Streptomyces venezuelae: one gene and its partner. The protein of the gene in region 2 interacts with the protein of the main gene of each other region in a pairwise test. Links are inferred from orthologs where the notes say so. Each region holds a gene or a part of one and is shown on either strand. Other genes may lie near its edges.

What was found. The genes of interacting proteins can lie anywhere in the genome.
Region 1: the proteins of lpdA (region 2) and pcrA interact in binary tests that used the Escherichia coli proteins (3 or more experiments, as listed by UniProt). The link is inferred for Streptomyces venezuelae from one-to-one orthologs.

What each region holds. Positions count from the first base shown.
Region 1 is NZ_CP029189.1:4,541,451-4,546,626, reverse strand. What follows is about bases 908-4,065. They hold pcrA (DNA helicase PcrA), read right to left. Parts: upstream 3,675-4,065; coding sequence 1,140-3,674; downstream 908-1,139. Other genes in these bases: DEJ51_RS20275 (ArsR/SmtB family transcription factor), read right to left, coding at 3,658-4,008; DEJ51_RS20285 (M23 family metallopeptidase), read left to right, coding at 908-1,007. In the rest of the region: more of DEJ51_RS20285, read left to right, coding at 1-907; DEJ51_RS20270 (hypothetical protein), read left to right, coding at 4,167-4,520; DEJ51_RS20265 (C40 family peptidase), read left to right, coding at 4,664-5,176. UniProt on the Escherichia coli protein: A helicase with DNA-dependent ATPase activity. Unwinds DNA duplexes with 3'-5' polarity. Translocates on single-stranded DNA with 3'-5' polarity. Initiates unwinding more efficiently from a nicked substrate than double-stranded DNA.
Region 2 is NZ_CP029189.1:2,155,037-2,160,014, reverse strand. The notes cover bases 1,387-4,346. They hold lpdA (dihydrolipoyl dehydrogenase), read right to left. Parts: upstream 3,581-4,346; coding sequence 2,192-3,580; downstream 1,387-2,191. Other genes in these bases: DEJ51_RS09130 (leucyl aminopeptidase), read right to left, coding at 3,890-4,346; sucB (2-oxoglutarate dehydrogenase, E2 component, dihydrolipoamide succinyltransferase), read right to left, coding at 1,387-2,137. Also shown: DEJ51_RS09145 (GntR family transcriptional regulator), read right to left, coding at 1-215; more of sucB, read right to left, coding at 350-1,386; more of DEJ51_RS09130, read right to left, coding at 4,347-4,978. UniProt on the Escherichia coli protein: Lipoamide dehydrogenase is a component of the glycine cleavage system as well as of the alpha-ketoacid dehydrogenase complexes.

The sequences.
Region 1 (5,176 bases), 2.4 Mb from region 2 along the record:
GGTTCGAGGGCGGATTCGACACCGCCGTCGAGGACGGTGTCGAGGCGGGGACGGCCGCGTACAGCGAGACCGCCGTCTTCGAGGTGCTCTCCGACGAGACGCCCCAGGTCCACGAGGCACCCGAGCAGCCCGAGGTCCACGACCTCCCCACCCAGGCCATGCCGGTGACCTCGGCTCCGCGCTCCGCGCGCCGGACCGCCGCCAAGGGCAACGGCAAGACCGGCGCCGGCGCCAAGGCGGGCAGCGGCTCCACCGGCGGCGGCACCAGCCGTCGCCGCAACCCGGCGAAGCGTTCCGCCCTGCTGACCGTGGCCGTCCCGTCCGCCTGCGTGATGGGTGTCGCGGGCGTCGCGGCCGCCTCCGTCGGCGGCCTCACCGGCACGGACCGGCCGGCCGAGGAGCCCACGACCATGGCCGCGCCCGACCCGGCCTCGGTGAAGCCGGTCGCGGCGAACACCAAGCTCGACACCCAACTGGTCGCGCTCAGCGCCGACGCGGGCGACTTCGCGGACCGCGCGAGCCGCACGCAGGAGCGCATCGACCTGCGCGAGCGCCAGGAAGAGGAAAAGAAGAAGAAGGCGGAGGAGGCCGCGGCCAAGGAGGCCGCCCGCCCCAAGTTCGCCATCCCCGTCGCACAGCACGGGCTCAGCGCCAACTTCGGCCAGGCCGGCGGCATGTGGATGTCGGTGCACACCGGCATCGACTTCCCGGTCTCCTACGGCACCCCCGTCATGTCGGCCACCGACGGAACCGTGCGCACGCAGTACAACAGCGCCTACGGGAACATGGCGATAGTGACCGCGCCCGACGGCACCGAGACGTGGTACTGCCACCTCAGCTCCACCAAGATCCGCGGCGGCAAGGTCAAGGCGGGCGAAGTCATCGCCTACTCGGGCAACTCCGGCAACTCCACCGGCCCGCACCTCCACTTCGAGGTCCGGCCCGGCGGCGGATCCGCGATCGACCCCCTGTCCTGGCTCCGCAGCCACGGCCTGGACCCGACGTAACCCCTCAGGCCCGCAACCGCCCGGCCTGACCACCGGGCACAGCCGTCCGACGCGACCGCCGGGCGCAACCCGCCGGCGTCTCCCCCGGCGTGAATGCCGCGCGGCCCGAAGGCCGCGCGGCCGCCCCCCGTCCTACAGCTTCTGCACCGGCGCGTAACGCAGCAGCAGCCGCTTGGGCTTGTCGTCCCCGAAGTCGATGGTGGCCTGCGCGTCCGCACCCGCCCCCTTGACCTCCATGACGGTGCCGAGCCCGAACTGGTCGTGCGTGACCCGGTCCCCGACCACCAGGGCGATGACCGGCTTGTCGGCGGCCCGCCGCGTCGCGAATCCGGACGGGCCCGACTTCGTACGCGACGAGGACAGGAACGCCTCCGGCGAGGTGCCGAACGTCGCCTTGCCCGATCCGGACGAGGACGACCCGTACGAGGACCCGTACCCCGAGCCCCGCATCGGACCGGCCGGCTTCTGCGTCGCGCCCGTCCGCTTCCACTGGAGGTACTCCGCCGGAATCTCCTCCAGGAAGCGCGACGGCGGGTTGTACGAGGGCGTGCCCCACGCGCTGCGCATGCTGGATCGGGTCAGGTACAGGCGCTCGCGCGCCCGCGTGATGCCGACGTACGCGAGCCGGCGCTCCTCCTCCAGTTCCTTGGTCTGGCCCAGCGCCCGCATGTGCGGGAAGACCCCGTCCTCCATGCCGGTCAGGAAGACCACCGGGAATTCGAGGCCCTTGGCGGTGTGCAGGGTCATCAGCGTGATGACGCCCGTGCCCTCGGTGTCCTCGTCCGGGATCTGGTCGGAGTCGGCCACGAGGGCGACCTGCTCCAGGAACTCGGCCAGGGTGCCGGACCCGGGAGCCGGGGCACCGGTCTCCGCCGCCTCGGCCGCCGCGGCCTCCCGCGCCTGCTCGAACTCCAGGGCCACGGCCGCGAGCTCCTGCAGGTTCTCGATGCGCGTCTCGTCCTGCGGGTCGGTCGAGGCCTGGAGTTCGGCGAGGTACCCCGTCCGCTCCAGGACGGCTTCCAGCACCACCGCCGGGCCCGCGCCCGAGTCGACGATCGTGCGCAGCTCCTCCATCAGCACGTTGAACCGCTTCACCGCGTTGGTGGAGCGCGCGGCCATGCCGAAGGCCTCGTCCACCCGGCGCAGCGCCTGCGGGAAGGTGATCTTCTCGCGCGCCGCGAGGGCGTCGATCATCGCCTCGGCGCGCTCGCCGATGCCGCGCTTGGGCACGTTCAGGATGCGCCGCAGCGGGACGTTGTCCTCCGGGTTCGCGAGGACGCGCAGGTACGCGAGGACGTCGCGGACCTCCTTGCGCTCGTAGAAGCGGACGCCGCCGACGACTTTGTAGGGCAGTCCGACCCGGATGAAGATCTCCTCGAACACGCGGGACTGCGCGTTGGTCCGGTAGAAGATCGCCACGTCGCCGGCCTTGGCGTCGCCGGCGTCGGTGAGCCGGTCGATCTCGTCGGCGGCGAACTGGGCCTCGTCGTGCTCGGTGTCCGCGACGTAGCCGGTGATGACGGCGCCGGTGCCGGCCTGCGTCCACAGGTTCTTGGCGCGGCGGTTCTCGTTGCGCTCGATGACCGCGTTGGCCGCGGAGAGGATCGTCTGCGTGGAGCGGTAGTTCTGCTCCAGCAGGATCGTGGTCGCGTCCTTGTAGTCCTCTTCGAACTGGAGGATGTTGCGGATGGTCGCGCCGCGGAAGGCGTAGATCGACTGGTCGGCGTCACCCACCACGCACAGCTCGGCCGGGGGCAGGTCCGGGTAGCCGGTGCCGACGAGCTCGCGCACCAGCGTGTACTGGGCGTGGTTGGTGTCCTGGTACTCGTCGACGAGGACGTGCCGGAAGCGGCGCCGGTAGTGCTCGGCGACGTCCGGGAACGCCTGGAGCAGGTGGACCGTGGTCATGATGATGTCGTCGAAGTCGAGGGCGTTGGCCTCGCGCAGCCGCCCCTGGTACATCGCGTACGCCTGGGCCAGGGTCTTCTCGAAGCCGTCCACGGCCTGGTCGGCGAAGGCTTCCTCGTCGATCAGCTCGTTCTTCAGGTTCGAGATCTTGGCGTTGAAGGCCTTCGGCGGGAACTTCTTCGGGTCGAGGTCCAGGTCGCGGCAGACGAGCGCCATCAGGCGCTTCGAGTCGGCCGCGTCGTAGATCGAGAACGAGGACGTGAACCCGAGCCGCTTGGATTCGCGGCGCAGGATCCGCACGCACGCGCTGTGGAAGGTGGAGACCCACATGGCGCCCGCGCGCGGGCCGACGAGGCCCTCGACGCGCTCCTTCATCTCACCGGCGGCCTTGTTGGTGAAGGTGATCGCGAGGATCTGGCCGGGGTGGACGCCCCGCGCGGACAGCAGGTGTCCGATGCGGTGGGTCAGCACCCTGGTCTTGCCGGAGCCGGCGCCGGCCACGATGAGCAGCGGGGATCCCGCGTGCACCACGGCCGCGCGCTGCTGCTCGTTGAGCCCGTCGAGGAGCGTCGCCGGGTCGATGACGGGCCTGGGGGCGCCGTCCCGGTAGTACGCGTCCCCGGTCATGGGTACGTCGAACCGCCCGCCGAAGAGGTCGTCCGCGCCGGCCTCGGGGGCGGCGTGGTCCTCGGGCGGCGGCGGGACCTCGTCGGAGGGGGTGAGGTCCGCCAGGAAACTGTCGTCAAAGAGGCTGCTCATCGCATTCCGAGTCTAGGGGGCGGGACCGACAGGCCAGCACGAGTTCGAGCAGACCGGGGAAACGCAGCTCCAGGTCCTCGCGGCGCAGCGCGAGGAAGAGCTTGCGGCCCTGGGGCCGCTGGCGGATGAGACCGCTCTCGCGCAGCGTCCTGAGGTGGTGCGTGACGCTGGACCGGGGCAGGTCCGGGACGACCTCGCCGCAGAAGGCCTCCTCGCCGCAGGACAGCTTGCGGACGATCTCCAGCCGGACGGGGTGTCCGAGCGCCGCCAGGACCTCGACCAGCTCGATGCGGTCGGCGGCGGGGTGGGTCGGCTCGGCGGCGGCGGCAGGCATGCCCCCACTGTACGCAGATCTCGTACGGACCCCGCCCAATTGTTCGAAGATCTCGTACAGTCCTCTCGCCCAGCCCTACGAAATCATCGAATCGAGCAGCTGCGGAGGGAGCTGACCCGCTTCTCCGGCCGACCGGGCCGCCTCGTACGCTCGACGCCATGGACGTACTCATCAATGTCTTCGTCGGCCTGCACATCATCGGAATCGCCTCGCTCCTCGGCGGCTTCCTGACCCAGATGAAGGCGATGAGCGCGGGCACCGCCCGTTTCACGCCCGCCATGCTGCACGGCGCACTCACCATGCTCGTCACCGGCGTACTCCTGGTCGGCTTCAACGAGATGGACGGGACCCCCGTCAACAACGTCAAGGTCGGCGTGAAGCTCGCGATCCTGTTCGTGATCCTCTGCCTCGTCTACGTCAAGCGCGACGAGGAGCACGTGGACAAGGCGCTGTTCGGCGCGGTCGGCGGGCTGACCGTGATCAACATCTTCATCGCCGTTCTCTGGCACTGACCCACACCGGAACAGTCGAGTCCGGTCCTCGGCGGCCAGCTCCGGTCGGATCGAACCACTTGCGGTCATCCCGTCATCCGCCCGTTACCTCCGGGTCTAGCGTCCTCCTCCAAGCACCGACAGAGGAAGGACGTGAGGCCCTCGTGGCCAGTCATCGAAAGCCCAGGCAGCGCCCGCTCTCCGGCGGCCCGGTACGGACGACCGCCGCCACCCTCGCCCTCGCGGGCGCTGCCACCGCCACCGTCTTCGAAGGCGCCTCCCAGGCCGACCCCCGGCTCACCCCCGACCAGGTCAAGTCGGAGGTGGACCGGCTCTACGAGGAGGCCGAGGCGGCGACCGAGCAGTACAACGGGGCGAAGGAACAGGCGGACGAGGCCGAACGCGCGCTGACCGGACTGCGCGAGGAGACCGCCCGCAAGACCGACCAGCTCAACACCGCCCGCAGCGCACTCGGAACGCTGGCCGCCTCCCAGTACCGCAGCGGGTCCCTGGGCACCGCGGTCCAGCTCGCGCTGGCCTCCGACCCGCAGGAGTACCTCTCCCAGGCCGCCTTCATCGCCCGCGCCGGGGACCGCAACGCCGCCGGGATCACCACCGTGCGCCGCCGGCTCGACGAGGTCGGCAAGCTCCGCGAACAGGCCGCCGGGCGGCTCGCG
Region 2 (4,978 bases):
CGGACCCGCACGCCCTTGTTCGGCGCCGACTCGATCAGCCGCAGCGTCTCCAGCTCGCGCAGGGCCTCCCGTACGGGGGTCTGGCTGACCTCCAGCTCCACGGCGATGCGCCGCTCCACGATCCGCTCACCGGGCTTCCAGCGCCCGCTGACGATCCCCTCCACGATGTGCTCGCGGATCTGCTCGCGCAGCGAGTGCACGACGGGTGGGGTGATCATCGGGGCTTCATCTCCTGGTGGGTGTGCAGGGACACGGCGGGGCCTGATGCGTAGACAATACGGCGGCGCCCCCGCCCGGGAGTATCCCGGACGGGGGCGCCGACAGTGAGGCTGGTTACAAGCCGTTCGGCTCAGAGGCCGAGCTCGACCTCGAACTCGCCGGCCTCCAGGATCGCCTTGACGGCCGAGAGGTACCGGGCCGCGTCCGCGCCGTCCACCAGGCGGTGGTCGTAGGACAGGGTCAGGTACGTCATGTCGCGGATGCCGATGTTGGTGCCCTCGGCGGTCTCGATGACCACCGGGCGCTTCACCGTGGCACCGATGCCCAGGATGGCGACCTGGTTCGGGGGCACGATGACCGTGTCGAAGAGCGCACCGCGCGAGCCGGTGTTGCTGATGGTGAAGGTCGCGCCCGACAGCTCGTCCGGCGTGATCTTGTTGCCGCGGACCTTGGCGGCCAGGTCGGCGGTCGCCTTGGAGATGCCCGCCAGGTTGAGGTCACCGGCACCCTTGATGACCGGGGTCATCAGGCCCTTCTCGGAGTCCACGGCGATGCCGATGTTCTCCGAGTCGAAGTAGGTGATGGTGCCCTCGTCCTCGTTGATCCGGGCGTTGACGACCGCGTGGGCCTTCAGCGCCTGGGCAGCGGCCTTGACGAAGAACGGCATCGGCGAGAGCTTGACGCCCTCACGGGCCAGGAACGCGCCCTTGGCCTTCTCGCGCAGCTTCATGATCTTGGTGATGTCCACCTCGACCACGGAGCTGAGCTGAGCCTGCGAGTGCAGGGCCTTCATCATGTTGTCGCCGATGACCTTGCGCATGCGGGTCATCTTGACCGTCTGACCGCGCAGCTCGGACACCGCGGCGGCCGGGGCCTTGGCGGCGGGAGCGGCAGCGGCCGGAGCCGGGGCGGCGGCAGCGGCCTTGGCGGCCTCGGCGGCGGCCAGGACGTCCTGCTTGCGGATGCGGCCACCGACGCCGGTGCCCGAAACCGTGGACAGGTTGACGCCGGACTCCGAGGCGAGCTTGCGCACCAGCGGGGTCACGTACGCGGCCTCGTCACCGGCGGACGCCGGAGCGGCCGGGGCGGCGGCCGGAGCCGGGGTCACCGGAGCCGGAGCGGCCACCGGGGCGGCGGCCTGGACCGGCGCCGGGGCGGCGACCGGAGCGGCCGGGGCCGGGGCGGCGACGGGGGCGGCCGGAGCCGGGGCAGCCGGAGCCGGAGCGGCGGCCGGAGCCGGAGCGGCAGCCGGGGCCGGAGCGGCGGCCGGAGCCGGAGCGGCCGGGGCGGCACCGGCGACGCCGATGACGGCCAGACGGGCGCCGACCTCGGCGGTCTCGTCCTCGCCGACCAGGATCTCCAGCAGCGTGCCGGAGACCGGCGCGGGGATCTCGGTGTCGACCTTGTCGGTCGAGACCTCCAGCAGCGGCTCGTCGGCCTCGATGGACTCGCCGACCTGCTTCAGCCAGCGGGTGACGGTGCCCTCGGTGACGGACTCGCCCAGGGCGGGGAGCACGACATCGGTGCCGGAAGCGGCACCGGCGGGGGCGGCGGCGGGCGCCTCGGCGGCGGGAGCCGGGGCCGCGGGGGCCTCGGCGACCGGAGCCGGAGCGGCCGCGGGGGCCTCGGCGGCAGCGGCCGGCTCGGCGGCCGGAGCCGCTGCGGCGGCCGGAGCGCCGGAGCCGTCGTCGATGACGGCCAGCTCGGCGCCGACCTCGACGGTCTCGTCCTCGGCGACCTTGATGGAGGCCAGGATGCCCGACACGGGGGAGGGGATCTCGGTGTCGACCTTGTCGGTCGAGACTTCGAGCAGCGGCTCGTCGGCCTCGACGCGCTCGCCCTCGGCCTTCAGCCAGCGGGTGACAGTGCCCTCGGTGACGCTCTCACCGAGCGCCGGAAGGGTTACGGAAACCGACATGGTTTCAGTTGCTCCTAACGAAAGTGCGGAAGTGGTCGTCGCGCCCGTGACGAATTAGTCGTGGGAGTGAAGCGGCTTGCCGGCGAGCGCCAGGTGGGCCTCGCCCATCGCTTCGTTCTGGGTCGGGTGCGCGTGGATGAGCTGCGCGACCTCGGCCGGCAGAGCTTCCCAGTTGTAGATCAGCTGGGCCTCGCCGACCTGCTCGCCCATCCGGTCACCGACCATGTGGACGCCGACCACGGCACCGTCCTTGACCTGGACGAGCTTGATCTCGCCCGCGGTCTTGAGGATCTTGCTCTTGCCGTTGCCCGCCAGGTTGTACTTCAGGGCCACGACCTTGTCCGCGCCGTAGATCTCCTTGGCCTTGGCCTCGGTGATGCCGACGGACGCGACCTCGGGGTGGCAGTAGGTGACGCGCGGGACACCGTCGTAGTCGATCGGGACGGCCTTGAGGCCGGCCAGACGCTCCGCGACCAGGATGCCCTCGGCGAAGCCGACGTGCGCGAGCTGGAGGGTGGGGACGAGGTCACCGACGGCCGAGATGGTCGGCACGTTGGTCTGCATGTACTCGTCGACCAGGACGTAGCCGCGGTCCATCGCGACGCCCTGCTCCTCGTAGCCCAGACCCTGCGAGACGGGGCCGCGGCCCACCGCGACCAGCAGCACCTCGGCCTCGAAGGTCTTGCCGTCGGCGAGCGTCACGCGGACGCCGTTCTCCGTGTACTCGGCCTTGTCGAAGAAGGTGCCCAGGTTGAACTTGATGCCGCGCTTGCGGAAGGCGCGCTCCAGCAGCTTGGAGCTGTTCTCGTCCTCGACCGGCACGAGGTGCTTGAGGCCCTCGATGACGGTGATGTCGGAGCCGAAGGACTTCCACGCCGAGGCGAACTCGACGCCGATGACGCCGCCGCCCAGGACGATCGCCGACTCGGGCACGCGGTCCAGGACCAGCGCGTGGTCCGAGGAGATGATGCGGTTGCCGTCGATCTCCAGGCCCGGCAGCGACTTCGGCACGGAGCCGGTCGCCAGCAGGATGTGGCGGCCCTGGATGCGCTGGCCGTTCACGTCGACGGACGTCGGGGAGGACAGGCGGCCCTCACCCTCGATGTAGGTCACCTTGCGGGAGGCGACCAGGCCCTGCAGACCCTTGTACAGGCCCGAGATGACCTCGTCCTTGTACTTGTGGACACCCGCGATGTCGATTCCCTCGAAGGAGGTCTTGACACCGAACTGGGCGGCTTCACGAGCCTGGTCCGCGATCTCGCCCGCGTGCAGCAGAGCCTTCGTGGGGATGCAGCCGTTGTGCAGGCAGGTGCCACCGAGCTTGTTCTTCTCGATCAGGGCAACGTCCAGACCCAGCTGGGATGCGCGCAGCGCCGCGGCGTAACCGCCACTGCCACCGCCGAGGATCACTAGGTCGAAAACGGTGCTGGCGTCGTTCGCCACGTCACGTCCTCCATGCATGTGCGCCGGGCACCGGTCCTCAGTGACCGGGCGGCGGCTGGTATACGGCCGCTTGTTTCTTCGGCCCTGTGGTGGGGGCCCTGTCCTGCCGAGAACCCATCTTCGCATTTGTCGGGGGAACACGGGACGCCGGGCCCACGATGTGATCGGGCGATCCTCCCGGACCAGGGGTTACCGCTGCGTAGGTACGTACCGGGATACCCACCGATTCCTTCAGGTTTCGTCGTGAGACGGACGCACCCCGGGCCGTGACCCGGCCCGGGGTGCGTCACATCACATCGAACGGGGCGGTCAGCCCAGGTCGCCCGTGGCCGTGCGCTCGGCCAGCCGCACCAGGGTGCGGACGGCGGAGCCGGTGCCGCCCTTGGGGGTGTAGCCGTGCGGCGCGCCCTCGTGGAAGGCGGGGCCGGCGATGTCGAGGTGGGCCCAGGTGATGCCCTCGCCGACGAACTCCTGCAGGAAGAGGCCGGCCACCAGGCCGCCGCCCATGCGGACACCCATGTTCGCGATGTCGGCGGTGGGGGAGTCCATGCTCTTGCGCAGCTCCGCGGGGAGCGGCATCGGCCAGGAGGACTCGCCGACCTCCTCGGCGATCTCGTGGATCGACGTGCGGAAGGCGTCGTCGTTGGCCATGATCCCGAAGGTGCGGTCGCCGAGGGCGAGCACCATGGCACCGGTGAGGGTGGCGACGTCGACGATCGCGTCCGGGTTGTCCTCGGAGGCCTTCGTGAGCGCGTCACCGAGGACGAGACGGCCCTCGGCGTCCGTGTTGAGGACCTCGACGGTCTTGCCGCTGTACATGCGCAGCACGTCACCCGGCTTGGTGGCGGAGCCGGACGGCATGTTCTCGGCGAGCGCCAGCCAGCCGGTGACGTTCACCCGCAGGCCCAGCTTCGCGGCCGCGACGACGGAGGCGAAGACGGCGGCGGCGCCGGCCATGTCGCACTTCATCGTCTCGTTGTGGCCGGCCGGCTTCAGGGAGATGCCGCCCGAGTCGTAGGTGATGCCCTTGCCGACGAAGGCCAGGGTCTTCTCCGCCTTGGGGTGCGTGTACGTGAGCTTCACCAGGCGCGGCAGGTTCTCGGAGCCCTTGCCGACGCCCATGATGCCGCCGTAGCCGCCCTTGAGGAGGGCCTTCTCGTCCAGCACCTGGACCTTGATGCCGTTCTCCTTCGCGGCCGCGGAGGCGACCGCGGCGAAGGCCTCGGGGGTCAGGTCGTTCGGCGGGGTGTTCACCAGGTCACGGGCGACGTTGACCTCGGCCGCCACGATCGCGGCGCGCTCGATCGCGGCCTTGTGCTCCTTGTCGCGGGGCTTGGCGCCCAGCAGGGCCACCTCGGCCAGCGGTGCCTTCGGGGCCGCGCCCTTGGCCTCCTTGCG